Regions from separate parts of the Janthinobacterium sp. GW822-FHT07A03 genome, predicted to be linked through region 3. Evidence: predicted binding sites of a transcription regulator. Region 3 holds the regulator's gene; each other region holds the start of a gene.
What was found. The regulator sigma-54, encoded in region 3, starts transcription at its own class of promoters, with help from an activator protein. The targets are predictions, from matches to a motif close to TGGCANGNAANCTGCTTT.

Region 1 (10,384 bases), on a different contig from region 3:
AGTCGCCCGCCGCCAGTTCGCCGGCGGCGGGGTGGTAGCGCAAGGAGGGCAGCAGGGCGCGTGCGCCCACTTCGCCGGGAGCGAGCAGCTGCTCGATGGCGAACAGGTTGATTCCTGCCTGCGCATCGCCGGCCGCCGCATACGCCACCACCGTATTGGTGGTGCCCAGGTCGATGCCGACCAGGAAGGCCGGCTTGCCCGCAGTGCTGCCCATGGCGCTTATTGCGGCGTGCCGCGCACGTCGAATTCCACCTTCCAGCGCTCGGCGCCGTCAGGGGAAACGGCCAGCAGTTCCAGGGTGCCCGCTTCCGTCACTCTGGCGTGCAGCTTGACTTGCACGACGTCGCCGGCCTGACGGCCTTCGGCGGACAGGGTCGCCTGGATTTCGCTCAGCTCCTGCAATTCATCGGGGCCCCAGAAGTCGAGCAAATCGCCGATCTGGTCGTTGCGGCGCGTGGACGAGGCGAAGAAGCGGAAGTGCACGGGTTCGCCCACGACGAGGCCGAATTGCTGGCCCGGCAGTTCCAGCTCGCTGCCTTCTTCCATGCCGAACGGCGCCACGCACAGAGCCTGGATCGGCGGTTCCATGCCGGGGATGGCGGGCATGGCCGATTCGATGGCCACATAAAAGGCGCTGGCCGTGCCGCCGCGGATGCGCACGCCATGGCCGCGCCGCACGTAGCTGTAGTAGGCGGCGCCACGGGCGACGGCCAGGTCCAGGTCGGCCCCGGCCAGCATGCGCGCCGGCTCCGCGCCTTCCATGTACAGCCAGTCGTTGACGGTGCTCATGATGCGCTGCACCAGCAAGTCCGACTTGAAGACGCCGCCGTTGAACAGCACGGCCGTCGGGTGCAGGAAGCTGGCGCCTTCCGCCTGGCGGCCCGCGAAGCCTTCCAGTTCGCTGGTCGCCGCCACTTGGCGGCCCAGGAAGGCGGCCAGGTGGCGCGTGATGGCCGCGTCCTGCGCATACGGCAAGCCCAGTTGCGTCAGGCCGGCGCGCGTGCGCACGGCGGGGCGGCTCGACGCTTCCACCTGCGGGAAGAAGCCGTCGAGAATGAAGGTGGACACTTCCGCGCGCGTCAGTTCCGTGCGGATGGAGCCGCCGATCAGTTTCGAGCCGCGGCTCGGCACGACGATCGGTGCCACATCGAGGCCGCTGTCGGCCAGCAGGCTTTCCTTGGCGCTGCGGCAGCCATACGTGAGCGCGCGCATCTGCCAGGCGTCCAGCTGGGTGCCGTTGGCGGCGAGCTTGCGCGCCACCAGGTGGGCCAGGGCCAGGTCCATATTGTCGCCGCCGAGCAGGATGTGCTCGCCGACTGCCACGCGGTGCGGTTCCAGCACACCGTCGCGCTCCAGCACGGCGATCAGCGAAAAGTCGCTGGTGCCGCCGCCCACGTCGACGACCAGGATGATGTCGCCCGGCTTGACTTCCTTGCGCCAGCGGCCTTCGCTGGTCTGGATCCAGCTGTACAGGGCCGCCTGCGGCTCTTCCAGCAGGGTCAATGAGGTGTAGCCGGCCGCCTGCGCCGCTTCCATCGTCAGCTCGCGCGCGGCCGGGTCGAACGAGGCGGGTATCGTCACCGTGATTTCCTGCTCGGCGAACGGCGCTTGCGGGTGGGCGTTGTCCCAGGCCTGGCGCAAGTGCGTCAGGTAGCGCGTGGCGGCCGTGATCGGCGAGATGCGCGCTACTTCCGCCGGCGCGTCGTTCGGCAGGATCGCTGCGCGGCGGTCCACGCCCGGGTGGCACAGCCAGCTTTTCGCGCTGGAGACGAGGCGGATCGGCGTGGTGGCGCCGCGGCTGCGGGCCATTTCGCCGACGACGAACGGCGCTTCGGCTTCCTCGGTGACCCAGGGCAGGGCCAGGTCGCCCGCCGTCACTTCTTCGGCGTGCGGCAGGTAGACGAACGAGGGCAGCAGCGGCAATTCCTCGACGGTGCCCGGTGCCGACAGCTGCGGCACTTTCAGCACGCCGTGGCTGGACTTTTCGCCGTCGCTCTCGACCAGGTTCACATACGACAGGGCGCTGTGGGTGGTGCCCAGGTCGATGCCGATGGCGTAGCGCGGGGTGTTGTTGGCTTGATCGCTCACAGTTCCACCTCGGCTGGCGCCAGGATGGCGGCGTCGTGCTGCCCGCTCAGTTTCGGCAGGCGCACGCTGGAGGCGCGCCAGCCGCGGTGGCTGAGGGTGCCCGTGAACGGCGCGGAACCGACGACGTTGCCCGTCAGGCGTACTTGCGCGGAATCAAAACCTTCCTGCAGCACGATGCGGCTGCCCTCGGCTTCCTGGCGCACGGCCTCGATGGTGAAATATTCGCGCATGACTTTGGCGCAGCCTTCATGCACGACGCGGGCGGCCGCGCCGATGTCGGCATCGGCATGGCTGCCCAGGTTTTCCTGGGTGAAGTCGATCAGGCGCGCTTCGCGCTGCAGCAGCGCCAGCAGTTGCAGGGCCGCGTCCGGCGTCGCTTCTTTCAAGATGACGGGGGCGGCTGCCGGCGTCGGCACGGGAGCAGGCGCCGGAGCAGGGGGCACCGGCGCTACCGGGGCGGCTTCGGGCAGTGACAGCTTTTCCACGCGGGCCGCATAGGCGGCGTCCGACAGGGTGCTGAAGAAGGCGCCGAAGGCCAGCGGGACTCTGCGCCAGAACGATGGGTGGGACGATGATGTGCTCATGGGAACTCGTTTCTCTGATCTGTAGGGTGGCGGCGGCGGCGGGGGCCGCTTCGCAAGGTGGTGCATGCGCCGGCCCCGTCATGCATGTCGGGCCGGCTGGCGTTTGCCCGCATGATACCAGCTACGGCGCCTCGGCCAAAGCCGCCGCCCGCCGTCCAGCCGACCTGAGGTGTGCATTTTCTTTGATTTTGCGCAAGGAAACGCTCGATTTCGGGCCGTTTCGACTAGAATCGCGCATTATCTTTTTGCATGACCCTGACGCCATGTCCATCGACTTTTCCATATACCTGGCCAGCAGCACGTATATCGACAGCGACCATCCGGCCGTGCGCGCCCGGGCGGCCGAACTGGCTGCCGGCGCCGTGGGCGACGCTGCCATCGCGGCCCGCTGCTTTGCCTTCGTGCGCGACGAGATCGCCCACAGCTGGGATTGCCGGCGCAATCCCGTCACCTGCCGCGCGTCCGACGTGTTGCAGCATGGTACCGGATACTGTTATGCAAAAAGCCATCTGCTGGCCGCGCTGCTGCGCGCCAATGGCATCCCCGCTGGCCTGTGCTACCAGCGCCTGGCCGTGGGCGAGGCGGGCCCGCCGTTTTGCCTGCATGGCTTGAATGCCGTGTATCTGCACGATGTTGGCTGGTACCGCATCGATGCGCGCGGCAACAAGCCCGGGGTCAATGCCGCCTTTACGCCGCCGCAGGAGCAACTGGCGTTCCCCGTGCTGGCGCCGGAAGAGCGCGATTTGCCGGAAATCTGGGCGGAGCCGCTGCCCCAGGTGGTGGCCGCGCTGACGCAATATGCCACGGTGCAGGACGTGGCGGCGCATTTGCCCGATATTGAATTGCTGCCGCAGCACAAATAACTCGAAGAAAGAAATCATGAAAAAAGTGTATCTTGGCCTGCTGGGCCTGATGTTGCTGGCCGGTTGCGGCGGCAAGGGCGAGAGCGGCGGGCAATCGAGCGCCGCGCGTCTCGACGGCAAGGAAAAAGGAAGCGAGTTTCTTGCCTATGAACACAATGTCAGCGTCGATACGAACGAGGCGCAAGTGCGGCCCCTGTATGAAAAAGTGGTCGCTGCCTGCAAGGCCGACACGGAAAACGGCTGTCTGTTGCTCGATTCCAGCATCGACGGCGGCCGCTATGTGCACGCGCGCATCAGCATGCGCGCCAAGCCGGCCGGCATCAAGAAGCTCGTCGCGCTGGTCGCGGCCGAAGGCGACGTCACCAGCCAGGGCACGAAGGTGGAAGACCTGGGCCGCCCCGTGCTTGACAGCAAGAAGCGCCTGGAGATGCTGAAACAGTACCAGGCGCAATTGCAGGACCTGGAAAAGCGCTCGGGCGCGAATGTCGATGCGCTGATCAAGGTGACCAAGGAACTGGCCACCGTGCAAGTGGAGCTGGAGCAGGCGACGGCGGCCAATGCGCTGTTGATGCAGCGCATCGACACGGACTTGCTGAACGTGGCCATCAGCGCCGAAGGCAAGCAATCGTTCTGGCGCCCCGTCAAGCGGGCGCTGGGCAATTTCACGGACAACCTGTCGGAAGGCGTGGCCAACGCCATCACGGCCATGGCCTACATCCTGCCGTGGCTGGTGGCTTTCGTGCTGCTGTTCCCGCTGGGCCGCAAGGGCTGGCGCCGTCTTCGTGGCGCGCCGCGCAAGGATTAAAGCCTCCGGCGCACCGTTTTACGGCAATTTGAAACCTGGCTGCACAGTCCTTGTGCAGCCAGGTTTTTTTTCGTGCGGCGAGAGCCGCGTGCACCATGGCGGACACCTGCTGGCGCTGGCATGCATTCTGCTTTAACAACAACGCAGACCCAGCTCGATCCCCACGAACCCATCACAGGAGTCCCCATGTCACGACGCATCATCCTGAAAGCGGCTGCCGCCGGCGCATTCGCCCTGGCCACGTCCACTTATACGCAGGCAGCCTGGGCCGCCGATACGATCAAGGTAGGCATCTTGCACTCCCTGTCGGGCACCATGGCCATTTCCGAAACGTCGCTGAAGGACGTGGCGCTGATGACGATCGCGGAAATCAATGCCAAGGGCGGCGTGCTGGGCAAGAAGCTGGAGCCGGTCGTCGTCGACCCGGCCTCGAACTGGCCCCTGTTCGCGGAAAAAGCGAGACAATTGGTGGCGCAGGACAAGGTGGCCGTGGTGTTCGGCTGCTGGACGTCTGTCTCGCGCAAGTCGGTTTTGCCCGTCTTCAAGGAACTCAACAGCCTGCTGTTCTACCCCGTGCAATACGAGGGCGAGGAGCTGGAAAAGAATGTGTTTTATACGGGCGCTGCGCCCAACCAGCAGGCGATTCCCGCCGTCGAATACCTGATGAGCACAGATGGCGGCGGGGCCAAGCGCTTCGTGCTGCTGGGGACGGATTATGTGTATCCGCGCACCACCAACAAGATCCTGCGCGCCTTTCTGAAAAGCAAGGGAGTCAAGGACAGCGACATCAGCGAGGTCTACACGCCGTTCGGCCACGCCGATTATCAAACCATCGTCGCCAACATCAAGAAGTTTTCCGCCGGCGGCAAGACGGCCGTCATTTCCACCATCAATGGCGACTCGAACGTGCCGTTCTACAAGGAACTGGGCAATGCGGGCCTGAAAGCCACGGACGTGCCCGTCGTCGCGTTTTCCGTGGGCGAAGAAGAGCTGCGCGGCATCGATACCAAGCCCTTGCTCGGTCATCTGGCGGCGTGGAATTACTTTGAATCCGTCAAGAATCCGGTAAATACCGCCTTCATCAAGCAGTGGAAGGCGTATGCCGTGGCGCAAAAGCTGCCGAACGCCGGTTCGGTGGTGACGAACGACCCGATGGAAGCGACCTATGTGGGCATCCACATGTGGGCGCAAGCCGTGGAAAAGGCGAAATCGACGGACACGGACAAGGTGATCGCCGCCATGGCGGGCCAGAGCGTGAAAGCGCCATCGGGCTTCACCCTGACCATGGATGCAACGAACCACCACTTGCACAAGCCCGTGATGATCGGCGAAATCAAGGCTGATGGGCAATTCAATGTCGTGTGGAAAACCAAGGAACCGATACGCGCCCAGCCGTGGAGTCCGTATATCAAGGGCAATGAGGGCAAGCAGAAGTTGTAAGAGCTATCACCCACCAGCAAATGCCGGGGTCGGACCCTCTGGGACTAGGCGTCCCCATCCGACCCCAGTCCTCGCCTTTGGGGTAAGCATTCGCCCCGTGCAGTTTTTCCATGGAACTTACAATGAGGTTCATCCCCAAACTGCTGGTCCTCGCCTGCCTGTTGCTATCCTCGCTGGCGCAGGCCGCCATCCCTCCCGACCTGCTCAAGCCGCTGTCCGGCGACGATCCCGACGCCAGGGTCGCCGCCGTGGCGCGGATCGCCGCCCTGGCCACGCCCGAGGCCGCCAAGGTGCTGCAAGCGCTGCAGGACGACGCTTTGTACGCCGCGTCCGACGGCAAGGTGTATGTCGTCGATGGCGAGCACGCCTACGATCCCGCCACGGGCCAGCTGGGTGCATTGCCCGACGGCATCGATGGCGTGATGGTCAACAACCGCTTGCGCGCGGCCGTGGCAGGCGCCTTGTCGGGCTTGCAGCTGCTGGCGCCGGAGCGCAGCGCCCGCCTGGCCGCCGCGCAAGCCTTGCAAAAGGCTGTTGATCCCGCGCAGCTCCCCCTGATCCGCACCGCGCTGGCGCGGGAAAGCGATGGCGAGATCCAGCAGATATTACAGGTGCTGATCGCCAGCGCCAACCTGCATGCGCCCGATGCCGCCACGCGCAAGGCCGCCGTGCAGGCGCTGGCCGGCAGCAGCGATGCGCGTCTGCTGCCCGTGCTGCAAGCCATGCTGGAGCGGGGCGGTGAACCGGATGAAGCCGTGCAGCTGGCCGCCATCGAGACGATGCGCCAGATCAAGGGCAGGGTGGCGCGCATGGAATTCGCCGGCAATGTGTTTTACGGCATCTCTCTGGGCAGCGTGCTGCTGCTGGCCGCGCTGGGCCTGGCCATCACCTTCGGCTTGATGGGCATCATCAATATGGCGCATGGCGAATTGCTGATGATAGGCGCTTACACGACTTATCTGTGCCAGCTGTTTTTCCGCAACTATTTCCCCGGCATGCAGGATGCGTATCTGCTGGCCGCCTTGCCGGCCGCCTTTTTTGTTGCCGGACTGGTGGGCGTGGCGCTCGAGCGCACGGTGATCCGCTGGCTGTACGGGCGGCCGCTGGAAACCCTGCTGGCCACCTGGGGCATCAGCCTGATCCTGATGCAGCTGGTCCGCACGATCTTTGGCGCGCAAAACGTGGAAGTGGCCAACCCGGCGTGGATGTCGGGCGGCGTCACCGTGCTGGGCGGCCTCGTGCTGCCGTACAACCGCCTGGCCATCATCGTCTTTGCCATCGTCGTCGTGGCGGCCGTATGGTTGATCTTGAACAAGACAAGGCTGGGCCTGTTCGTGCGGGCCGTCACGCAAAACCGCCGCATGGCCGATTGCGTGGGCGTGGCCACGGGCAAGGTCGACATGCTGACCTTCGGCCTCGGTTCCGGCATCGCGGGGCTCGGCGGCGTTGCCCTGTCGCAGCTGGGCAACGTGGGCCCGGACCTGGGTCAAAGCTACATCGTCGACTCCTTCATGGTGGTGGTGCTGGGCGGCGTGGGCCAGCTGGCCGGCACCGTGATCGCCGCGCTGGGCCTGGGCGAAGTCAACAAATTCCTCGAACCGGTGGCGGGCGCCGTGCTGGCGAAGATCGCCATCTTGGTATTCATCATCATTTTCATCCAGCGCCGGCCGCAGGGCCTGTTTGCCATGAAGGGACGCAGCGTCGAATGACTACTTCCTACCCGATCAAACAGGGCCTGTTTACGCGGCCCGTCTGGCTGGCCATCGCAGCATTTACGCTGCTGGCGGCGCTGTTGCCGATTTTTAACCTGGCGTTTGCCGAAGGGCATGCGCTGCACGTGTCCGCCTACACGGTGGCGCTGGTGGGCAAGTTCATGTGCTATGCGCTGGCCGCGCTGGCGCTGGACCTCGTCTGGGGCTACACGGGCATCCTGTCGCTGGGACACGGCGTGTTCTTTGCCCTGGGCGCGTATGCGCACGGCATGTATCTGATGCGCGCCATCGGTGACCAGGGCCAGTACCACAGCAGCTTGCCCGATTTCATGGTCTTTCTCGACTGGAAGACTTACCCCTGGTACTGGGCCTTCACGGAACATTTCTGGTACTGCATGGCCCTCGTCGTGCTGGTGCCGGGGGTGCTGGCCTTCGTGTTTGGTTACTTTGCCTTTCGCTCGCGCATCAAGGGCGTGTATTTTTCCATCATCACGCAAGCGATGACGTATGCCTTCATGCTCTTGTTCTTCCGCAATGACACTGGCTTTGGCGGCAACAACGGCTTCACGGATTTCAAGACGATACTGGGGCACAGCATCACGGCGCCCGCCACCCGGGCCGTGCTGTTCCTGCTGACCCTGGCCTTCCTGCTGGCGGCCCTGGTGGGTGGGCGCGCCATCGTCCGCTCGAAGCTGGGCCGCGTGCTGCAGGGCGTGCGCGACAGCGAAGCGCGGCTGATGTTCCTTGGCTACAACCCGCTGTGGTTCAAGCTGTTCGTGTGGACCTTGTCGGCCGTGCTGTGCGGCATCGCCGGCGCCCTGTACGTGCCGCAAGTGGGCATCATCAACCCGTCCGAAATGTCGCCAGCGAATTCCATCGAGATGGTCGTGTGGGTGGCGGTGGGCGGGCGCGGCACTCTGCTCGGCCCGATTTTGGGCGCCTTCACCGTCAACGGTCTGAAAAGCTGGTTCACGGCCGCTTTGCCGGAACTGTGGCTGTTCGCGCTGGGCCTGCTGTTCATCGGCGTCACCCTGTTCATGCAGCAAGGCATGCTCGGTGTATTGCGCAAGATCAAATCCAGGAAGACCGCCGCCGTGGCAGAGGAGGCCGCATGAGTATCCGCATGTTGCCCGGCATGGCCAGCGCGGAAGCGGGGCCGACATATTCGCGCGTAAAAGGCGAGGGCGTCGATACGACGCATGGCGCCATCCTGTATCTGGAAGACATCAGCGTGTCGTTTGACGGCTTCAAGGCCATCAACAAGCTGAGCCTCGATATTTCCGTGGGCGAGTTGCGCTGCATTATCGGCCCGAACGGCGCCGGCAAGACGACGATGATGGATGTCATCACCGGCAAGACGCGGCCCACGTCCGGCACGGCCTGGTTCGGTCAGACCATGAATCTGGCCACCATGACGGAAGCGCAAATCGCCCACGCGGGCATCGGCCGCAAGTTCCAGCGCCCCACCGTGTTCGAGCAGCACACGGTGTTCGACAACCTGGAACTGGCGATGAAGATGGACAAGCGCGTGGCGCCCACCCTGTTTGCGCGCCTGACGTCCGAGCAGGCGGGCAGGATCGAAGCGATCTTGCGCTTGATCCGCCTCAACGGCCACGAGGCGCGGCCGGCGGGCTTGCTGTCGCACGGGCAAAAGCAGTGGCTGGAAATCGGCATGCTGCTGATGCAGGAGCCGCAGCTGATCCTGCTGGACGAACCCGTGGCCGGCATGTCCGACGCGGAAACGGCGCGCACGGCGGAACTCCTCAATGAATTGCGCGGCAAGCATTCCATCATGGTGGTCGAGCACGACATGGGTTTTGTTACGGACATTGCCCAGCAAGGCATCGTCACCGTGCTGCATGAAGGGGCCGTGCTGGCGCAGGGCCGCATGGACGAAGTGCAAGCCGACGAGCGCGTCATCGAAGTCTATCTGGGAAGGTAACCATGCTCGAAGTGCAAGAATTAAATCAATACTATGGCTCCTCGCACACCTTGCGCGGCATCAGCCTGTCGGCGCGCAAGGGCGAATGCCTGGCCTTGCTGGGGCGCAATGGCGTAGGCAAGACAACCTTGCTGAAGTGCCTGATGGGCGTGCTGCCCGTGGCGCAGGGCAAGGTCGTGCTCGATGGCCGCGACATCACCGGGCTGGCGCCGCATGCGCGCGCCAGGCTGGGCATGGCCTACGTGCCGCAGGGGCGCGACATCTTTGCGCGCCTGACGGTCGAGGAAAACTTGCTGATGGGCATGGCGGTGAAGCGGGGCAGGCTGGCCTCGCGCATCGATCCCCACGTGTATGAGCTGTTTCCCGTACTAAAAGAGATGCTGCAGCGGCGCGGCGGCGATTTGTCCGGCGGACAACAGCAGCAGCTGGCCATCGCGCGCGCCCTGCTGGCCGAGCCGCAATTGATCATCTTCGACGAGCCGACGGAGGGTATCCAGCCTTCCGTCATCAAGGATATCGGCAGGGTCATTTCCTTGTTGAAACAACGGGGCGACATGGCCATCGTGCTGTGCGAACAGTATTTTGATTTCGCCCGCGAACTGGCCGACGAGTTCATCGTGCTGTCGCGCGGCAGCGTGGTGGCCAGCGGACTGGCGGCGCAGATGGATGGCGAGGACGTGAAGCGGCACCTGGCCGTGTAAGGTCAGACGAGCTGGAACCAGCCCAGCACGGCGCCGCCCGCCAGCAGCCACAATAAATGGATCTTCGTGCGCCAGATGATCAGGCCGGCCACGATGGACAAGCTCCACAGGGGCCAGTCCGTGCGGATGTCGTGGTTGGCGCCGCCCAGGATCATGCCGGTGGAAATCAGGAGGGCGACGACGATGGGCGCCATGCCCTGCTTGAAGGCGCGCACGGGGCGCAGTTCGCGGTTGCGGTAGCCCCACTGG
Region 2 (10,384 bases), on a different contig from region 3:
CCCGGCATGCTGCCCGATCCGCTGGCGGCCTTCCTGCCGCGCCGCAGCGTGCAGCGGCGCCGGCTCAGCACGCGCCGCCTGCGCGCCAGCGAAAAGGCGGCGCTGGCGGCCAGCTTGCCGCCGGGCTACGGCGTGCAGTGGTTCGAAGGCGGGCGCGCGCGCCTGGCCTGTGCGCGTTTGATGTTCGACAATGCGAAGCTGCGCCTGACCATGCCCGAAGCGCACAAGGTGCACCGCGACGTGATCGAATGGGGCGCGCGCTTCAGTGCCGACCGCATCCCGGAGCAGGCGCTCGGTGTCGACCCGATGACGGCGCGGCTGATGCGCTGGGTCATGCACAGCTGGCGCCGCGTGGATTTTTTCAATACCTGGCTGGGCGGCACCATTGCCCCGCGGCTGCAGATGGATTTGCTGCCAGGACTGTATTGCGCCGCGCATTTCGTGCTGCTGGCCGATGCGCCGCCGCGCCATATCGACGATTACGTGGCGGCCGGCCGCGCCATGCAGCGCTTCTGGCTGACGGCCACGCAGCTGGGCCTGCAATTGCAGCCGGAACTGACGCCGCTGATCTTTGCCCGCTACGTGCGAGAACGGCGCACCTTTTCGCGCACCGATGGCATGCAGGACATGGCGCAGGAACTGGCCGTGCAATGCCAGGCCGTGCTGGGGGCGGAGGCGGTCGAGCGGGCCGTGTTCCTCGGACGCATCGGCGCCGGGCCGGCGGCCAGTGCGCGCTCGCTGCGCCGTCCGCTGCAAGACTTGCTGGTGGCGCCCACGGCTGGGCCGTGAGACGCTCCCTGCGCGTCAGCGGCGCCGCCGTGGCGCCAGGCTGGCCAGCGCTGCCAGGCCAGCGGCCAGCAGCGGCAAGGTGCCCGGTAGCGGCATCGGCGTGACCGTCGGCACATACGCCAGTTCGGAACTGTTCAGCATGTTCAATACCAGGGTATAGCTGCCTGCCACCAGGTTGTCCGTGACGGCGCCATACTGCCCGCCGCACGTCGTGCCGATGCCCGTGCCCGTGGGCGCGCCGCAGTTGCTGGGATCGTAGGTGAACACGCTGCCGCTGGTCAGCGGCGTTTGCGCGTAGCCCGTATTGAGGCTGGCGGCGTCGGCCAGTTCGGTGCCGCCCAGGATGCCGGAGCCCAGGTTGCCGTCGGGTGCCCAGTTGAAGACGATCTGGCCATGTTCATCGACGATGGTAAATGTCAGCGCCATATTCGTGGTGGCCGCCGAGCCCGTGCCGGCCAGGGCATCGAGGTACAGCTGCATGTAGGGCAGGGCCTGGAAGTCGAACGCCAGGGTGGCGCCCGGTTGGCCGACGACGAAATTGACGGCCATGGCGGTGCTGGAACCGTTGCGTCCCGAGGCATCGGCGCTGCCGCCGCCCGCGAGGAAGGTTTCCGCCGCATTCACCGTGTGCGTACTGGTCGAGCCCGGTGGAAAGGGCGGGATTTGCGAGGTGACGATCTGCGCCTCGCCGCGCGCATACGAGGCATTGCCCATGCCTTGCTGCGTAAAATCATTTTGCCCCTTGGTGACGGCGCCGCGTGTCGCTTGCGGCGCATCGATCTCGTTGCTGCCGCCGTGGATGACGCTGCTGCCGTTGAGCGTGGCGGTGGTGCGCGACAGGTCGATGTTGCTGATCAAGGCGGTGGAGCCGGTGGGATTGCTGATGACCAGGCCGAAGACGCTGGTGTACGAATAGCCATAGGCGGCGGCGCCGGCAGTGCCGCTGCCTGCCAGCAACAGCAAGGCCAGCAGGACCGTTGGCAACCGGGTGCAAGAAAATGTAGTCATGAAAATCCTCATCTCCTGGTCGGCCGCGTTGTAAGGAAAACCGACAGGCTTGCCACATAAAAAAGGCGAGGAGACTCCCTCGCCTGTGAATCCCCCCTGTTGCCCGGCTCAGGCGGCAATCTTGCGGCGGCGGGCATAGCCCAGGCCAGCCAGGCCCAGACCCAGCAATGCCAGAGTGCCAGGTTCCGGCACCGCCTGTTTCACCAGGTCCACGCTTTCCACCGCATTCAAGGTCAAGGTGTAGTTGCCGGCCGTTAAAGCATTGCTGACGGAGCTGAAGTTGCTGCCGCAGCCCGTGCCCACGCCCGTGCCCGTGGGCGTGCCGCAGCCGGAAGGGTCGTAGGTGAACAGGTTGCCGCGCGTCAGGAAATTGGTTGCCAGGCTGGTGTTCAGGTTGGCGCCATCGGTGTTTTCCGTGCCGCCGAAGATGCCCGAGCCGACCACGCCATCGGGCGTCCAGTTGAAGACGGTCGCGCCATTGGCATCGGTGATGGTGAAGGTGACTACCAGGTTGGCCGTCGCCGTGGACAGCACGCCCACCGTGCTTTGCAGGAAGACTTGCATGAAGGGCGATGCCAGGAAGTCAAAGCTCAGCGTTGCCGTGGGGGAGCCGACGACGAAATCGACGGAAAAGCCCGTCGTCGAGCCGTTGCGCCCGGACGCGTCGGCCGTGCCGGCAGGCCCGTCCAGGTGGGCTTCGGCCACGTTGACGGCCTGGGTGGAGGTGGAGCCGGGCGGGAACGAGGGGAATTGCGTGCTGACGATCTGCGCATCGCCGCGCGAATAATTGCCCGATGGACCTTGCTGCGTGAAGTCGTTCTCGCCCTTGGTCACGGCGCCGACGTTGGCGCGCGGCGCGTCGAGCGAGCCAGCGCCGCCGTTGATGACGCTCACGCCGTTCAGGGTGGCCGTGCTGCGCGAAATCGTGGTGCTGTTGGCCACCGTGATCTGGCCCGTCGGCACGGCGATCACCAGGCCGAAGATGTTGTTGTAGGAGTAGCCGTAGGCGCCCGCTTGTGCGCTGCCGGCCGCGCACAGCATGGCCAGTGTTGCTACCGCCGGGAGCAGTTTCAGTTTAGAAAGTTTCATGTCATTCACCTCGTGGTTGATTGAGTCTGGAAGTCTTGCCTGAGTCCTGTCGGCAGGTGCTCATGGCCAGTACCTAGCGACTTCCATGCCAACGCATGAGGTTCTTTTGAAATCAATGACTTGGCGTGCTTTTGTTGACGTGCTGCAGGTGTTGTCGGACGCGTTGTAAGAAAAACCGACGCTGCAGGTCAAGGCTGCTCGTCTTGCGGCAGGGGGCCCAGCAAGGCGTGCAGATGGGGCAGCAGGCGTTGCGCTGGCACATACTCGCGCATGGCCGTGGCCAGCTGGCGCGCCGCCAGCCTGGCCCGGCCATCGTCGAGCATGCGCGTGGCGGCATGGCGCAGGGCGGTTTCCTGGAAACGGTCGGCGCGCAGCAGCAGGCCGGCGCCGGCGCCCGCGATGCCGTGCATGTTGAGGAATTGATCGAGGTTGCCGGCGATGCCGATGACGGGCACGCCTGCCGTCAGCGCCTGCTGGCTGGTGGGGCTGCCGCCGTTGCAGATCACCAGGCTGGCGCGGCGGGCGGCCGCGTCGCCCGGCAGAAAGGGCGCGACATAGGCATTCGGCGGCACGGCATCGACGCGGATGGTGCCAGCCGTGGCCGCCAGCACGGTGACGGGCAGGGGCGCCAGCGCGCGCAGCACGCGCGGCAGCAGCTGGCCCTGGCCCGAGCTGCCCAGGGTGACATAGATGATCGGGCGTCCGCTGCTCAGTTCCGGGCGCTGCCACCAGTCCGGCAAGTCGAGCGGCGGCGCCCAGATGACGGGACCCAGGTAGTCGTGCGTGGGCGGCATGCCGTGCGGCGGAAACAGTTGCGGAATATCCGCGTACAAGGTGCGGTCGGCATCCGTGTAGATGCGCCGCAGGTCGCCGCCCAGTGAGGGCAAGCCATGGCGGCGGCGCACGCGGTTCAGGGGCACGGCGTGCGAGGCGAAGGCCAGCGGGCGGATCAGGCGGAACAGGGGATCGGCCAGCCAGATGGGCAGCATGCCGGTCAGGGGCAGGCTGGGCACCGTGTAGTGCTGGCGCACCCACGGACTCCAGTAGGCGTTGCTGATGGTGATGTAGGGAATGCGCTGCAGGCGCGCGCTGACGGACAGCGACAGGCGGAAGTCGCCGATCACCAGATCGGGCTGGACGGCATTGAGCAGGCGCAAGTCGTCTTCCACGTACGCGTGCAGCGTGCTTTCCGTGTAGACGGGCTTGCCGTGGGCCAGCGCTTGCAGGAATTGCCGCGACGAAATACTGTCGATGCGCCAGCGCCGGAACGGGGCTTGCTTGAAACAAAAGTCATACCCATCGGCGCAGGCAAAGTGCACCTCGTACTCTTCCTCGGCCAGGCCCTGGGCCAGGCTCAGGGGGCGGCCAACATGGGCCAGGGTCACTGCCTCGGCCATGAATAAGATTTTCTTGCGCGCCATCGTGTGGGGATCGCTTGCACTGGTACCGTGGGGGATGCTCTCCAATTGGAGCGGCGCCACGCCGTTTAGTTCCCTCGGCATGCCACAGGCGGGCGCCGGGCATTTGCGGCATCGGCTACAGTGGGGCAAAAGGAGGCCACCATGCAGCCACAATTCCGTCTTGCCCCGCTGCGTGCGCACAGCACGCCCGAACCCGATATGCCGCCACCGCCGGAAGGCGATCCCCTCGCGCCGCCGCCGGAGCCGCCGCCGCACATCGACCCCGTGCCGGTCGAGGAGCCGACGCCGCCGCCACCGCCCGTCAAGATGGGGTAAACGGCAGGCTGTGGGCCGCGTCAGCTGCCGCCGTGTGGTTTATTTCCAGTCGGAAATGGAACCCATGCGCGGCGGTATCGCCACGCCATTTAAACAACAAAAACGCCAATAAATGTTGCCGAGTGGATATAAATCAAGCGAGAACCGCCGAGTGTCATGCGGCCGTCACGATTCTGTTCTTATAATGAGACATCATAAAAATTCTTGTACAGGAGACCATCATGGGCAATTCCTTGCATAACAAAATCTACCTGGGCCGTCGCCCTGTGATCACCAGCAAGAACCTCGCGGCGCTGGCGCTGGCAGGCGCCGTGGCTGGCTGCGGCCTGGCCTGGTTGCTGCTGCGCAGCTACAAATAAGCGCCGTCTTGTCCATGTTTCAGCCGCCTGGCCGCCTGGCCGGCGGCGGCAGATTTACGTTGCCTGTTGCCGATGCGCAGCGGGGCGCGTACCATGGGGGCCGAACACCTGGCCTTTTATGGAAAAGTAATGAAGAACGAGAAATTAACAACCGATGAATATGACGCGCTGGAGCAAGTTGCACGCGGCATCAAGACCGAGCGCCCGAGCGCCTGCGTTGCCCGCAATGCCAAGCGCCTGTCCGGCCTGAAGCTGCTCAGCTATGCACGCGATGGCCGTTTGTCCATCACCGAGAAAGCGCAACAGCTGCTGTTCCTGCGCCGCTGCATCATGGGCTTGCGCGCCGTGGCGACCGATCCGCTGACCAAGCTGGACTCGGACGTGGCGTATTTCCTGGGCAAGAAAGCCCATATCGTGGCGCGCGCCGAAGGCGAGGGCCACGACATTTCCGACAAGGGCCGCGAATCGCTGGCCGACATCGACACCCTGGGACTGTAACAGCCTGTCCCGGCAACCGGCCCCTGGGGCCGGTTTTCACATCCCCCTATTATTTCCCCTTGGAGAACACTTTGGACAGCGCGATGAACTGGTCGGCCCACGAACTGACGATGACGGTCCTGATGACGCCCGATATGGCCAACTTTTCCGGCAACGTGCACGGCGGCACCATCCTGAAATATCTCGACAGCGTTGCCTACGCCTGCGCCAGCCGCTATTCGGGCAGCTATGTGGTGACTTTGTCCGTGGACCAGGTGATGTTCCTGCAGCCTATCCACGTGGGCGAGCTGGTGACGTTCCTGGCCTCGATCAATTACACGGGCACGACGTCGATGGAAGTGGGTATCCGCGTGGTGACGGAAAACATCCAGCAGCGCCTGGTACGCCACGCCAACAGCTGCTATTTCACGATGGTGGCCGTGGACGCCAACCGCAAGCCGGTGGCCGTGCCGCCGCTGGTGCTCGAGACGCCGGAGCAGCATGCGCGCTTCGAGCAAGCCAAGCTGCGCAAGCTGTCGCGCCAGAAGGTGTCGAAGAAGTAAACGCAATCGGCATAAAAAAACGGCCGCCAGATCGCTCTGGTGGCCGTTTTTTTATTGCCTGCCGCCTGCTGGCGGCATGGCGCCGTGATTAACGGTCGCCGTAGCTGCGGCGTGCGCCGTCGGTGCTGCGCGGGTTGGAACCCTTGTAGCCGCCGCCGGTGCTCGGTGCGCCGTCCTTGCGTGGTGCGCCCGGCTTGCTGAACGTGCGTTGGCCCGGCTTCGCGCCGCCACGGTTGTCGCCTGGTTTCCAGCCGCCTGGACGGGCGCTCGAACGTGGTGCCGATGCCGTTTTCTTCGGCTCGAAACCTTCGATGACATTGACCGGGATCAATTGCTTGGTGAAGCGTTCGATGCGCTTGACGTTCATGCCTTCAGCGTGGTTCACCAGCGAGATGGCCAGGCCATTGCGGCCAGCGCGGCCGGTACGGCCGATGCGGTGGACGTAGTCTTCCGGGAACTTCGGCAGATCGTAGTTGAACACGTGGGTGATCGTTGGCACGTCGATGCCGCGGGCGGCAACGTCGGTGGCAACCAGCACCTTGACCTGGCCGCGGCGCATGCCGTCCAGGGTGCGGTTACGCGCGCCCTGATGCATGTCGCCGTGCAAGGCGGCAGCCGAGAAACCGGCGATGTTCAGACGGTCGGCGATGGTGTCGGCGTCACGCTTGGTGGCGGTAAACACAACAGCCTGGTCCAGCGATTCGTCGCGCAGCAGGTGGTCCAGCAGGCGATTCTTGTGCGACAGATCGTCGACGAAGTGGACGCGCTGCGTGATGTTTTCATGCTTGTTGCTCGAGCTTGCCACCTGGATGACCAGCGGGTTTTTCGTGATGCGGCGGGCCATGTTGCCGACCACGCCATCCAGCGTTGCCGAGAACAGCATGGTTTGACGGCCTTCCGGCGTCGCTTCCACGATTTTTTCGATGTCGTCGATGAAACCCATGTCCAGCATGCGGTCGGCTTCGTCCAGCACCAGGATTTCCAGTTGCGAGAAGTCGATCTTGCCCGAATCCATGTGGTCGATCAGGCGGCCAGGGGTCGCGACCAGAATCTCGGGATTCTTGGCCAGCAATTGCATCTGTTTAGGGTAAGGCATGCCGCCCAGGATCGACACAGCCTTGATGCGGCGGATGCCGGTGCTGTACTTGTCGGTATTGGTGGTCACTTGCAGGGCCAGTTCGCGCGTTGGCGTCAGCACCAGCATTTTTGGCTGGGCAGCCTTGAAACGTGGACGCTCGCCGCGGGCGCGCGATGCTTGCATTTCCTGGTTCGGCGTCTTGCCGGCGGCGCTTTGTTCGGCGCTGGCCAGTTTGTGCAGCGATGGCAGCATGAAAGCTGCCGTCTTGCCCGAACCGGTCTGCGACGAGACCAGCAGGTCACGGCCTTCGATCGCGGCTGGAATCGCTTGCGACTGTACCGCGGTTGGCGCGGTGTAGCCCGATTCGGTCAGAGCGGCGATGATGGACGGATGCAGGCCTAAGGATTCAAATGTCATTCTTTTCTTTCGTAAAAATCAGCGTTCTTGCAAAAAGCAGAACGCAAAATAGCAACGCCAACCAAAACGAAATGACTCAACTAGAAAGAAATTTCGGCACAAAAGCTTTGCGCCGGGACGGTGTCAGGTGCGACACACAAGGCGGGAGGGCTTTATAAGCGGCATCCTGTGGATGCGCTAAGGCTTGCGAAGCTGCTAAGTTTGTAGTGCATGACTGCGGTGTTGCCATCGCTTCAAGGGAACATATTGCAGCGCACAACGACACTATACCGTATTTGCCGCCGTTTTGCACGGCCTAAATGGGAAGAAACGGGGAAGTAACGCAACTGCTACCACGTTTTGCAGATGTTTCCTATCTGAAATCAGTAGAAATACGTAGCTTTCGCCCGTTTAGTTGAGCATGGCCACGATGTCGGCGGGCAGCGGCGGCGCCTGCCGTGCAGGCCGGACTCCAGCTGATACATTCCCTTGGCATGCCGCCAGGTCGGCACACGTCACCGCATTACTCCACTTCGGGATTGACGGCCATCACTTGCGAAAAACCGCCATCGACGTAGGTAATCTCGCCCGTGATGCCCGACGCCAGGTCGGACAGCAGGAAGGCGGCCGTGTTGCCGACTTCCTCGATGGTGACGTTGCGGCGCAGCGGGGCGTGCTCGGCCACAAAGCCCAGCAGCTTGCTGAAATCCTTGATGCCGGAGGCGGCCAGGGTCTTGATGGGGCCGGCGGAGATGCCGTTGGCGCGGATGCCGCGCGGGCCCAGCGATTCGGCCAGGTAGCGCACGGACGCTTCCAGCGACGCCTTGGCCAGGCCCATGGTGTTGTAGTAGGGCACGGCGCGCACGGCGCCCAGGTAGGTCAGGGTCAGGACCGACGCGCCCGGATGCAGCAGGGGCAGGGCGGCCTTGGCCATGGCGGGAAAGCTGTAGGCGGAAATGTCGTGCGCGATGCGGAAGCTGTCGCGCGACAGGCCGTCGAGGAAGTCGCCCGCGATCGCCTCGCGCGGCGCAAAACCGATGGCGTGCACGAGGCCATCCAAATGTTCCCAGTGCTGCGCCAGGTCGCGGAAGACAGCGCTGATCTGTTCATCGCTGGACACGTCGCAGTCGAACACCAGTTCGCTGCCGAATTCGGCCGCAAATTCCGTGATGCGCTCCTTGAAGCGCTCGCCCACATACGTGAAGGCGAGGGTGGCGCCTTCGCGGTGGCAAGCCTTGGCGATGCCATAGGCGATGGAACGGTTCGACAGCAAGCCCGTGATGAGGATTTTTTTGCCTTGCAAGAAAGCCATGACGACTCCTGTCTGGGGTGGTGGGTCGGGCGGATGTACAACCGGCCGCGACAGCAAAGCTGTGGCGGCCGGTGGCGTGTATCGATACGGATCAGGCGGTCAATGACGGGCTTTGGCGCGGTTGTTACCGCCGCCGCGCTGGATGCGTGGTTTCACCAGGGAAATTGGCGCGGCCTGCACCTTGCCGCCCTTGGCGGCGCGGCGCAGTGCTTTGGCGGCCCGTTCAGGACGGTCCGCTTCCAGCAGCATGGTGGCGCTGTCGGCGATTTCCTGGGTGATGTCGTTGTTCATCGTGGCCGAGGTTTTCGGCACGAGGATGGTGGAACCGGCGCGCAGGCTGGTGCGCTGGGGAATGTTGTTGGCCTGGCGCAGCACGTCGGCCGTGGTGCCGAATTTCGACGCCAGCGTTTCGATGCGTTCGCGCGCATTGGTGATCTTGTGCGTGGTCCAGCTCGACAAGGCATGGCCCCATTGCGCCAGGTTGGTGGTGAACTTGGCGGCGTTTTCCTGCGGCAACAGAATCTTGGTCTTTTCGCCGCCGATGATGACGGGGCGGTTAAATTGCGGATTCAAGGCCTTGAATTCATCCATCGACAGTTCGGCCAGCTGGGCGGCGACGGTGATGTCGATGTCGCTGGTCTTGTCGATGGCCGTGAAGTAGGGCTGGTTGTCGACCACGGGCAGGGTCAGGCCGAACTGGGCCGGATTGGCGATGATGTTCTTTACCGCTTGCAATTTCGGCACGTAGTTGCGCGTTTCGGCCGGCATCAGGTCGGCCAGGCTTTCGAAGTCGGTCGGCTTGCCCAGCGCCTGGTTTTTCTTGATGGCGCGCTGCACCGAGCCTTCGCCCCAGTTGTAGGCGGCCAGGGCCAGTTGCCAGTCGCCAAACATGTCATACAGGCGCTGCAAATACGTCAGGGCCGCATCGGTCGAGGCCAGCACGCCGCGGCGCTCGTCCTTGAACATGTTTTGCTTGAGGTTGAAATCGCGCCCCGTGGCGGGCACGAACTGCCACATGCCGGCCGCATTGGCGCTGGAGAACGCTTGCGGGTTGAAGGCGGACTCGATGAACGGCAGCAAGGCCAGTTCCGTCGGCATGCCGCGCTTTTCCAGTTCCTGTACCACGTGGAAGATGTAGCGCGAGGCGCGCGCCGTGGTGCGGGCGATGTAGTCGGGGCGGGTGGCGTACCAGTTGACGTGGTTGGCCACCAGCTGGTTATTGATGTCGGGAATCGCATAGCCGCTGCGGATGCGGCCCCAGACGTCGGCTTCGCGCAGCGGATCGGAATTGTCGCTGAGGTTTTTCAGCAGACGGTCGGTCTTTTGCAGGCGGTTGTCGAGGGTGGGGAGTTTCGCCGTGACCTGGGCGGTCATCGGGATCAAGGCCGGCGTGGTGGCGGCGACTGGCGCGTTATCGCTCTCAACACCGGCTTCGTACGCCTGGCTGAGGGCGGGCGCAAGCGCCAGGGCCAACGCCGCCAGGACGGTAGATTTAAAGGAGTTTTCGTGCATAGTGTTCCATTGTTGTCGTCGGAGAAACATCGGACAGACCCATGATCAAGCTGCGAGTGTACGTA
Region 3 (10,384 bases):
CGACCACCACGCCGCTGGTGAAAGTCGAGGCGGTCAAGGGACGCGGCGGCGTGAACGTGGAAGTGGTGCTGCACGGCGAGTCGTACACGGATGCCTACAACCACGCGCTGACCCTGGAAAAGGAACAGAAGCTGACCTTCGTGCACCCGTTCGACGACCCGGACGTGATCGCCGGCCAGGGCACGATCGGCATGGAAATCCTGCGCCAGCACGCCGGCCCCATCCACGCCATCTTCGCGCCCATCGGCGGCGGCGGCTTGATCGCCGGCATTGCTGCCTACGTGAAACAGATTCGCCCCGACATCAAGATCATCGGCGTGCAAAGCGTCGATTCGAACGCCATGGCCCGCTCGCTGAAGGCGGGCGAGCGCGTGACCCTGAACGACGTGGGCCTGTTCGCCGACGGCACGGCCGTGCGCCTGGCCGGCGAGGAAACCTTCCGCCTGGTGCAGGCGTATGTCGATGAAATCATCACGGTCGACACGGACGCCATCTGCGCCGCCATCAAGGATGTGTTTACGGATACGCGCAGCATTCTGGAGCCATCCGGCGCACTGGCCATCGCCGGCGCCAAGGCCTACGTGGAACGGGCCAGCCTGACCAAGCACCCCGTCAACAATGAAACCCTGGTCACCATCGCCAGCGGCGCGAACATGAATTTCGACCGGCTGCGTTTTGTGGCGGAACGGGCCGAGCTGGGCGAATTCCGCGAAGCCGTGTTTGCCGTCACCATGCGCGAACAGCGCGGCAGCTTCAAGCGCTTCTGTTCGCTCATCGGCGCGCGCAACGTGACGGAATTTAATTACCGCATCAGCGATGAAAAAGCGGCGCACGTGTTCGTCGGCATCCAGATTGCCGACCGGCATGAATCCAGCGTGCTGGCGAAGACCTTCGAGGAACACGAATTCAAGACCCTCGACCTGACCCACGACGAACTGGCCAAGTCGCACATCCGCCACCTGGTGGGCGGCAAGAGCCGTCTGGCCCAGGACGAGCTGCTGTACCGCTTCGAATTCCCCGAACGCCCGGGCGCACTGATGCGCTTCCTCGACAGCATGGCGCCGAACTGGAATATTTCCCTGTGCCATTACCGCAGCCAGGGCGGCGACGTGGGCCGCATCCTGATCGGCCTGCAAGTGCCGCCCGATGAAATGGGAGAATTCGCCCGCTTCCTCGATACCCTGGGGTACCGTTACTGGGATGAGAGCAGCAATCCTGTGTACAAGCTGTTCCTCGGCTAGTTTCTACACGTCACCTCCACGGCAGATACTCGCCGTGGAGGGAATTAGGCTACCATTCGTCCTTGACTGAATTCACGCCATCACCATGACCACCACCAACGACCTCGCCGAACAATCCCCGCTGGGCAAAAGCTCCGCCTACCGTACCGATTATGCGCCGGAATTGCTGTTTCCGATTCCGCGCCAGGGCAAGCGCGACGAGCTGGAACTGCACGGTACATTACCGTTTTTCGGCCTCGATATCTGGAATGCCTACGAACTGTCGTGGCTGAACCAGCGCGGCAAGCCGCAGGTGGCCATTGCCAAGGTCAGCGCGCCGGCCGATTCGCCCAACATCATCGAATCGAAATCGTTCAAGCTGTACCTGAACTCGTTCAACCAGACCAAACTGGACAGCCCGCAAGCTCTGTTGACCTTGCTCAAGCAGGATTTGTCGAACGGTTTTGGCGCCCCCGTGCAAGTGGAACTGACCTTGCAGGAAGATTTCGGCAAGCTGAAAATGGGCGAGTTCGACGGCGTGCTGCTCGACCGCCTGGACCTGGAAATCACGCAATACACGCCCTCGCCGCTGCTGTTGAAGGCAGCGCTCGATGAAGCGCCCGTGGAAGAAAAACTGGTGTCACATTTGCTCAAATCGAATTGCCTGGTGACGGGCCAGCCCGACTGGGGCAGCGTGCAGATCGCGTATGCGGGGCCGCAGATCGACCAGGAAAGCCTGTTGCGCTACCTGATCGGTTTCCGCGAACACAATGAATTCCACGAGCAATGCGTGGAGCGCATCTTTGTTGATATCTTGCGTCAGTGCAAGCCCCAAAAACTGTCCGTGTATGCGCGCTATACGCGCCGCGGCGGCCTCGACATCAACCCCTGGCGCAGCAACTTCAGCACGGGAGCGATGCCAGGCAACCTGCGCAATGCGCGCCAGTAACGCTACGCAACACCGCGCAACACCCCAAAACCATGCCAGCAGGAATGTTGGCTGTGTTTTAAAACAACGTTGCTGTAGTGCCGCAGAGCATGTCAAAGACGCTGAAAAATCGGAAAATCGGCATTCGGCGGCGGAAAAACCGGCGCGCCGCGTGTTTTTAATCAAGAAATAGCCGATACGCGCCGATGTTATTTTTTTGCTAAAATGATGGCCAGATGGGCTATAGCGCCCACTGCGCCCGCGGCGGGCGTATACTGTTGAGAATTGGCGTTACAGGCCGCGAAAACAGGCCTATAATTCGGCTCGCAAGCCCTCTGCGCATTGCACCATTTCATTGAGTGTCATGACTAATCTTAGCAAAATCTTATCCCTCGAAAACGTCCTCCTGGACCTGGAAGTCTCCAGCAAGAAGCGCGCTTTCGAGCAAGCCGGCCTGATCTTCGAAAACAATTACGGCATCGCCCGCTCTACCGTCTCGGACAATCTGTTTGCCCGCGAACGTCTGGGCTCGACGGGCCTGGGCCATGGCGTGGCCGTGCCGCATGGCAGGGTCAAGGGCAGCAAGACCTTGAAATCGCCGCTGGGCGCCTTCGTGCGCCTGGCCGAACCGATTCCGTTCGAATCGCCCGATGGCAAGCCCGTCAATCTGTTGTTTTTCCTGCTGATTCCCGATCATGTCACCCAGCAACATCTGGAAATCCTGTCGGAAATCGCCGAAATGTTTTCCGATGATGCCTTCCGCACGGCATTGGCCACGGATCCGGAACCGAAATCCGTCCATTCCCGCATCGTCAATTGGCAACCCAGTCTGCAAGCGGCGGGTTAAACTTCAGGTATTCCTCCACTCCTGAAGAAGACTGCCATGTTGCAAACGCCGCTGACGATACAACGCCTGTACGACGATAATCGTGAAAGTCTGCAACTGGGCTGGTTCGCCGGCTTCCCCGGCGGCGAGCGCCTGATCTCCGGCGACGTCTCGTCGGCCGCCGACCAGGTGGGCCACTTGAACCTGATCCATCCGGGCCGCATCCAGGTCTTTGGCCACCAGGAAATCAATTACTACCAACGCCTGAAGGTCAACACGCGCACCCACGTGATCGGCGAACTGATCGCCGGCGGTCCGCCCGCGCTGATCATTGCGCAAGGTCTGGAAACGCCGCCCGACATCCTCGCCATCTGCGACGAGCAAAACATTCCCCTGTTCTCCACCCCGCTGCCGGCCGCGCAAGTGATCGACTTCCTGCGCGTCTACCTGTCGAAAAAGTTGGCGCAGCGCATCATCATGCATGGCGTATTCATGGACGTGCTGGGCGTGGGCGTGCTGATCACGGGCGATTCGGGACTGGGCAAGAGCGAGCTGGGACTGGAGCTGATTTCGCGCAGCCACGGCCTGGTGGCCGACGACGCGGTCGAATTCTCGCGCATCGCGCCGAACATGATCGAAGGCCGCTGCCCGCCCCTGTTGCAAAACCTGCTGGAAGTGCGGGGCCTGGGCTTGCTCGACATCAAGGCTATCTTTGGCGAAACGGCCGTGCGCCGCAAGATGCGTCTGAAACTGATCGTCCACCTGGTGCGCCGCAACGCGCTGGAGGAAGAAGTCGAGCGCCTGCCCTTCCTGTTCCCCACGGAAGACGTGCTGGGTTTGCCCGTGCGCAAGGTCGTCATCCCCGTCGCCGCCGGCCGCAATATCGCCGTCCTGCTGGAAGCGGCCGTGCGCAACACGATTTTGCAGCTGCGCGGCATCGATACCTTGCAGGAATTTATGGAACGGCAACGTTTGGCAATGAGCGGTGACTAGTCTGCAGTGGAGTTCCCCCTTGCAAGGGCGGACTGTTGTGCAGGCACGCAGCCATGCTGCGTGAATTCCCTGCTGCACCAACGCCTTGTCCTGAGTGGAAATTAATTGATTGGTAGAACAAGTTCCTGCTGGGACGATTTTGCTTAACCAATACTACATTCAAAATTGCAATAATTTGTAAAGATCATTGCGTCGGGAGCGCAGTGCCGGTCTTTATTGTATGATCGGGCTATGCATATCGTCCTTATCACCGGAATATCCGGCTCCGGTAAATCCGTCGCGCTCAATGTGCTGGAAGATACCGGCTACTATTGTGTCGACAACCTGCCACCGGCCTTGCTGCCGAGCCTGGTGCAAACCTTGCTTGACGAGGGCACGCCGCAATTGGCCGTGGCCGTCGATGCACGCAGCGCCGAGTCGCTCGTCAGCTTGCCGCACAATGTCGCGCTGCTGCGCGACCAGGGACATGACGTCAAGGTCATGTTCCTGACAGCCACCACGCATTCGCTGGTGGCGCGCTTCTCGGAAACGCGCCGCAGCCATCCCCTGTCGCACGAGTTGCGTCCGAACCAGAATCCGGCCAGCCGCCGCACCCTGATCGAGTGCATCTCGGAAGAACGCGAACGCCTGTCGGCCATCGAGCAGCTGGGCCATGTGATCGATACCTCGGAACTGAGCGCCAACAAACTGCGCGCCTGGATCAAGGATATCGTCGCCTCCGAACGCGCGCCGCTGACCCTGTTCTTCGAATCGTTCGCCTTCAAGCTGGGCGTGCCGCTCGATGCCGATTTCGTCTTCGACGTGCGGGCCTTGCCGAATCCCTATTACGACCTGGCGCTGCGCCCGCTCGACGGCCGCGACGCGCCCGTGATCGCCTTCCTCGACGCGCAGCCGAGCGCGCTGGAACTGCTGGCCGACATCCGCGCCTTCATCGAGAAATGGCTGCCGTCATTCAAGTCCGACAACCGCAGCTACCTGACGGTGGCTCTGGGCTGCACGGGCGGCCAGCACCGCTCCGTGTACATGGCGGAGCGGCTGGCGCAATACTTCGGCCCCAACGAGCGGGTCGTGCTGCGCCACCGCGAGCGTTCTTAATCAGTCGAGGTGGCGCAGCGGATGCGCTTGCGCCGGCCAGACGGGGGCAAAGAAGCGCGCCACCATGCCGGCATCGACCTCGTCCAGGCTTGATGGGTTCCAGCGCGGCGCATTGTCCTTGTCGACCACCAGCGCGCGCACGCCTTCGAGCACTTCGCCATGTTCGAAATTGTGGCGCACCACGCTGCGTTCCATGCGCAGGCAGTCGGCCACGCCCAGGTGGGCGCCGCGCTGCAGCAATTCCAGGGTCACGCACATCATCAAGGGCGAGCGCAGGCGCATGGCTGCCAGCGCCTTGCCCGCAAACGCACTGCCGTCCTGCGCCAGCGAGGCCATGATGGCCGCCACCGAACCCGCGCTGAAATGGCGGTCCAGCGCCGCGCGTGCCGTGGCCAGGGGGGAAGCGCCCGCCTCGGACTGGAACGGCGCCGCCAGCGCCTTGATGGCGACCGGCAAGGCCTCGCCCGGCGTGGACTCGAACAGGGCCAGCAGCGCCCCCATCTGCGCCTCGGGCAGGTACACATCGGCCAGGCCCGTGTACAGGGCGTCGGCCGCGTTGATCGTCAAGCCCGTCAAGCCCAGGTACAGGCCCAGCTGGCCGGCCAGGCGGGACAAAAAGTAACTGCCGCCCACGTCGGGGAACAGGCCGATATTGACTTCCGGCATGGCCATGCGCGTGCGGCCCGTGACGATGCGCAGGCGGTTGCCGGGCCCCGCTTGTGCCACGCCCATGCCGCCGCCCATCACCACCCCATCCATGACGGCGATATACGGTTTCGGATAGAAGTGAATTACATGATTTAAAGCATATTCTTCCGTAAAGAAATCTTCCAGCTGGGCGCTGCCGCCTTGCGGCGTAGCCAGGCCCGCATCATAAAAGAAACGGATGTCGCCGCCCGCGCACAGGGCTTTTTCGCTGCTGGAGCGGATCACCACGGCGTCCACCTGCGGGTCGTCGCGCCAGGCCAGCAAGGCCGCGCTCAGGGCCCGCACCATCTCCAGCGACAGGGAATTCAAGGCTTTCGGACGGTCGAGCACGATGTGCCCCGTGCGGTGGCGGATGGAGGTCTGGACGAAGTCGCTCATGGCAGGCAGGAAAGAAGTGAAAGTGCCAACATTCTAGCCCCTGCGCGAGGAAGATTGCGTTCAAAAGGTCCAGGCGCAAAAAAGGGCGCAAGATGTGCGCCCTTAGTTGATCACAACCGGTTGAAAGTCGCAGGCCGCTTAGGCGGCGGCGAATTCTTCTTCCGAGTTGTCTGGCAGATGCTTGATCGCCTCTTTACCGTGCCCTTGCACTTTGGTTTTGTATTTCATCACTTGCCTATCGAGCTTGTCGATCAGGGCATCGATCGCGGCATACAGGTCTTGCGCCAGGCTTTCCACATAGACGGTTTTGCCACTCAGACGCAGGTTGACTTCGGCCTTTTGACGTTTTTCTTTCTCTTTGAGGTTATCCACGGTCAGAATCACGGCGATATCGATGACTTGATCGAAATGACGTTTCACGCGCTCCAGCTTCGTTTGTACGTATTCACGGATGGCTGGTGTCACTTCGAGATGATGTCCGCTGATGGTGAGATTCATACACACTCCTAAAGATGATCGGGTTCGTGCGGTCCATCCTATCCGGCCCGCAGAGGAACCGAAAAAAACTTACAAACACTTACGCAGGCTCACTGGCGGAATTTTCAATGCTTCCCGGTATTTGGCAACAGTACGTCGCGCAATCACCATGCCTTGTTCCCCCAGCATGTCCGCAATCTTACTGTCGGATAAAGGATTTTTAGGGTCTTCTGCTCCTGTCAGTTGCACGATCAATGCCCGTATCGCCGTCGATGACGCTTCGCCCCCCGCTTCGGTGGCGACGTGGCTACCAAAGAAATATTTCAACTCGAACATGCCGTGCGGGGTCAGCATGTACTTTTGAGTTGTTACCCGCGAGATAGTACTCTCGTGTAAACCCAGTGTATCAGCTATTTCACGGAGCACAAGGGGGCGCATGGCAACGGCGCCATGCGAGAAAAAGTTCTTTTGTCTTTCTACTATCGCCTGCGCCACGCGCAGGATCGTGTCGAAGCGCTGGCGCATATTCTTGATCAGCCACTTGGCTTCCTGCAACTGTGCGCCCATGGCGCCCTCGCCCTTGCCCTGCTTGAGCAGGTTGGCGTACATGGCGTTGACGCGCAGGCGCGGCATGACGTCGTTGTTCAGGGTGACTTGCCAGCCATTGCGCGCGCGCTTGACGACGACGTCAGGCACCACGTAATCGGACACGTCCGAGGCGAACACGGCGCCCGGGTGCGGGTTGCACTGGCGAATCACCGTCTGCGCCTCGCGCAAGTCTTCATCGTCGCAATCGAGGGCTTTCTTCAGCTTGTTGAAATCGCGCTGGGCAAACCAGGCCAGGTGCTTTTCCACGATGACGAGGGCCATGCGCCGCGTCACCATGGCGACGTGCGGCAGGCGCTTGATCTGCAGCGCCAGGCATTCGGATGCATTGCGCGCACCCACGCCGGGCGGATCGAAACTTTGCAGCAGCGACAAGGCCGTGCGCATCTCGTCGGCGTCGATTTCCAGCTCTTCCGGCAGGCGCGCCAGGATGTCGTCGAGCGACTCCTCCAGGTAGCCATTGTCGTCGAGCGCGTCGATGATCAGCTCGACCAGCGCGCGGTCGCGCAACTCGAGCACCGTCACGCGCATCTGCTCCATCAGGTGCTCGCGCAGGGTGCAGTGATGGGCTTCCAGTTGCGGACGGGAATCTTCGTCGTCGGGCGCCTTGCCCCGGCTCGCCTCGCTCCAGTCGCTGTCGCCGCCATCCGCGGCGGCCGGGCCGTCGCCCGCCTCGCCGTCAAACGTTTCCGCTTCGGCCGGCGTTGCGGGCGCCTCCTGGCCTGGCGGCTGAGGCGGCGCTTCGGCCGGCGCGGCCGTGGAACTCAGGGCGCCGTCGGACAGCAGGCGCAGCGAACGGTCGAGCGGATCGTCGAGGCGCTCGAGCAAGGGATTGTCCGTCAGCAACTGCTCTAGTTCCTGGTGCAATTCCAGGGTAGACAATTGCAACAGGCGTATCGATTGCTGCAACTGCGGCGTCAGTGCCAGATGCTGCGAAGTGCGCAGCTGCAATGATTGTTTCATTGGCTCACATGCGGAAGTGTTCGCCCAGATAGACCCGGCGTACCGACTCGTTCGCGATGATGTCGTCGGGGCGTCCCGACGCCAGCACCGAGCCCTGGTTGATGATGTAGGCACGGTCGCAGATACCCAGCGTCTCGCGTACATTATGATCGGTGATCAGCACGCCGATATTGCGCTCCTTCAAGAAACGCACGATGCGCTGGATTTCGATCACGGCGATCGGATCGACGCCGGCGAACGGCTCGTCGAGCAGCACGAAACGGGGATCGGTGGCCAGCGCACGGGCGATTTCCACGCGGCGGCGCTCGCCGCCCGACAGGGACAAGGCCTGGTTTTCGCGCAGCTTTTCAATCTGCAGGTCGGCCAGCAGTTTATCCAGCCGTTCCTCGATCTCGGCCTTCTTCAGGGGACGGCCTTCGACGGTCTGGATTTCCAGCACGGCGCGGATATTGTCTTCCACCGTCAGCTTGCGGAAGACGGACGCTTCCTGCGGCAGATAGGACAGGCCCATCTGCGCGCGGCGGTGGATGGGCAGGCTGGAAATATCCACGCCGCTGATATCGATGCTGCCGCCGTCCGACGGCACCAGCCCCACGATCATGTAGAACGAGGTGGTCTTGCCGGCGCCGTTCGGGCCCAGCAGTCCCACCACTTCGCCGCATTCGACTTGCAGCGAGACATCATGCACGACTTGCCGCTTGCCATAGGTTTTTTGCAGCCCGCGAACGATCAGGGTGCTGCCGCAACGAGTATTGTCCATTATTTCGTTCCTGGCGCAGGCGTGGCCGGCGCTTTCTCCGCCGCCGGCGCCTTGGTCTTCGGCTGGATCACCATGCGCACGCTGCCGCCATCGGGGGTGCTGGTGCCGCTGTTGGAATTCTCCATCGCAAACACTTCCTTGCGGCTGTCATACGAGATGAAGGCGCCATTGGCCACATCGGTCACTTTCGTGCCTTCCAGGCGCGTCAGCTTGGCCCTGGAAAACAGTTTCACCACTTCCGTCTTGTTGTCGTATTCCACGCGCTCCGCTTCGCCTTCGACCCACAGGTCGCCCGCGCCATCGCGCTTCTGGCGGAAGGTGGCCAGCTTGCCGGGATCGGCCCAGAAGGTGATGAACTGGTAGCCTTGCGGGTCTTCCGTGATCAGGGCCCGGCCCGCCTTCATGGTCAGGGTACCCTTGACCAGCACGACGTCGCCCGTCAGGGTGCGAATCTGCTTGACGTCGTCGACGTGGCCGCTGCGTGCCGTGATGACGGCTTCCTTCTCGGAATCGGCCTTCTCGGCATGCGCCACGCCCATGATGGCCAGAGAAAATACGCTCAACAGCAAGATGTTCTTCATAGTATGGTTTCCTTGTTTCATTCTGTCATTTTGCCGCCGCGGCCGGGCGCGGTTTCGGCGGGAGGACCATGCGCAGCGCATTCTGCACTTCCACCACGCCGGTGGCGTTATTCGCCTTCATGCCGATGCCATTGATGCGCGAGGCGCCCGTCAGGATATCGACAGGCACGTCCGTTTCCATTCTTTCCTCGTCCGGGAACACCGTCAGCGCTTCCGTCTTCACGGTCAGGTTCTGCGCCTTCGGGCTGGCCACACGGTCGATGACGACCTTGCGGTGCAGCTGCAGCCGGGTATTGTCCTGGTCGATATGCGCCAGTTCCGCATTCATGTTCAGCGGCGGCATGCCCGGCGTGAGCTTGCGCACGAAAGGCTGGTCGATATCGGACGAATCGTCGTGCGGATAATGCGTGAGCTTGGTGCCCGACACGATATAGCTGGGTTTGCCCGTCAAGTCCATGCGCACCAGGCTGAAATTGGTGATGAAATAGTCGGGTTCATCCAGATGCTTGCTGGCGGTAATGTCCTGGCCATTCTTGTTCATCACTTCGAGCAGCCAGAAGCTGCCCAGCGCGACGACGACCGCCCCCAGCACGGTAAAAATCATGCGCCAGCGATGGGCGCCTCCTGGCTTACGCATAGGGCTTCACTCTTTCAAAGGTCACTGGCGGCAAGGCGCGCCTCACTCCAGGAACGGCGCCATCACGCGCGCATAGTTGTCCTGGGCGCGCAGCAGGAATTCGCAGATCTCGCGCACCGCGCCGCGGCCGCCGCCGGCCTGCGTCACATGGTGCGCCAGGTCCTGCGCTTCCGGACGGCCGCCCGGCACGCTGACGGCAAAGCCCACGCGGC

Region 1: a site for sigma-54 is predicted at 4,457-4,474, ahead of urtA (urea ABC transporter substrate-binding protein). Genes of this name have one in related genera too.
Region 2: a site for sigma-54 is predicted at 2,960-2,977, ahead of AC1RJW_RS03565 (EDSAP-1 family PEP-CTERM protein). Genes of this name have one in related genera too.

What each region holds. Positions count from the first base shown of each region.
Region 1 covers NZ_JBXAKW010000001.1:850,619-861,002, forward strand. Annotated here, with positions in the region: gene AC1RJW_RS03940 (Hsp70 family protein) at 1-214, opposite strand, end outside; gene AC1RJW_RS03945 (Hsp70 family protein) at 220-2,088, opposite strand; gene AC1RJW_RS03950 (DUF2760 domain-containing protein) at 2,085-2,672, opposite strand; gene AC1RJW_RS03955 (transglutaminase-like domain-containing protein) at 2,936-3,535, shown strand; gene AC1RJW_RS03960 (DUF4349 domain-containing protein) at 3,552-4,340, shown strand; gene urtA (urea ABC transporter substrate-binding protein) at 4,527-5,780, shown strand; gene urtB (urea ABC transporter permease subunit UrtB) at 5,903-7,489, shown strand; gene urtC (urea ABC transporter permease subunit UrtC) at 7,486-8,607, shown strand; gene urtD (urea ABC transporter ATP-binding protein UrtD) at 8,604-9,434, shown strand; gene urtE (urea ABC transporter ATP-binding subunit UrtE) at 9,437-10,135, shown strand; gene AC1RJW_RS03990 (chromate transporter) at 10,138-10,384, opposite strand, start outside.
Region 2 covers NZ_JBXAKW010000001.1:769,231-779,614, forward strand. Annotated here, with positions in the region: gene AC1RJW_RS03555 (nitroreductase family protein) at 1-789, shown strand, start outside; gene AC1RJW_RS03560 (EDSAP-1 family PEP-CTERM protein) at 805-1,797, opposite strand; gene AC1RJW_RS03565 (EDSAP-1 family PEP-CTERM protein) at 1,906-2,886, opposite strand; gene AC1RJW_RS03570 (glycosyltransferase) at 3,075-4,283, opposite strand; gene AC1RJW_RS03575 (hypothetical protein) at 4,449-4,622, shown strand; gene AC1RJW_RS03580 (hypothetical protein) at 4,844-4,981, shown strand; gene AC1RJW_RS03585 (hypothetical protein) at 5,111-5,479, shown strand; gene AC1RJW_RS03590 (acyl-CoA thioesterase) at 5,563-6,021, shown strand; gene AC1RJW_RS03595 (DEAD/DEAH box helicase) at 6,110-7,516, opposite strand; gene fabI (enoyl-ACP reductase FabI) at 8,019-8,807, opposite strand; gene AC1RJW_RS03605 (transglycosylase SLT domain-containing protein) at 8,907-10,319, opposite strand.
Region 3 covers NZ_JBXAKW010000002.1:579,466-589,849, reverse strand. Annotated here, with positions in the region: gene ilvA (threonine ammonia-lyase, biosynthetic) at 1-1,241, shown strand, start outside; gene queF (NADPH-dependent 7-cyano-7-deazaguanine reductase QueF) at 1,327-2,169, shown strand; gene AC1RJW_RS08725 (PTS sugar transporter subunit IIA) at 2,513-2,995, shown strand; gene hprK (HPr(Ser) kinase/phosphatase) at 3,032-3,967, shown strand; gene rapZ (RNase adapter RapZ) at 4,199-5,062, shown strand; gene AC1RJW_RS08710 (enoyl-CoA hydratase/isomerase family protein) at 5,063-6,148, opposite strand; gene hpf (ribosome hibernation-promoting factor, HPF/YfiA family) at 6,287-6,646, opposite strand; gene AC1RJW_RS08700 (RNA polymerase factor sigma-54) at 6,716-8,194, opposite strand; gene lptB (LPS export ABC transporter ATP-binding protein) at 8,199-8,954, opposite strand; gene lptA (lipopolysaccharide transport periplasmic protein LptA) at 8,954-9,535, opposite strand; gene lptC (LPS export ABC transporter periplasmic protein LptC) at 9,561-10,172, opposite strand; gene AC1RJW_RS08680 (KdsC family phosphatase) at 10,215-10,384, opposite strand, start outside.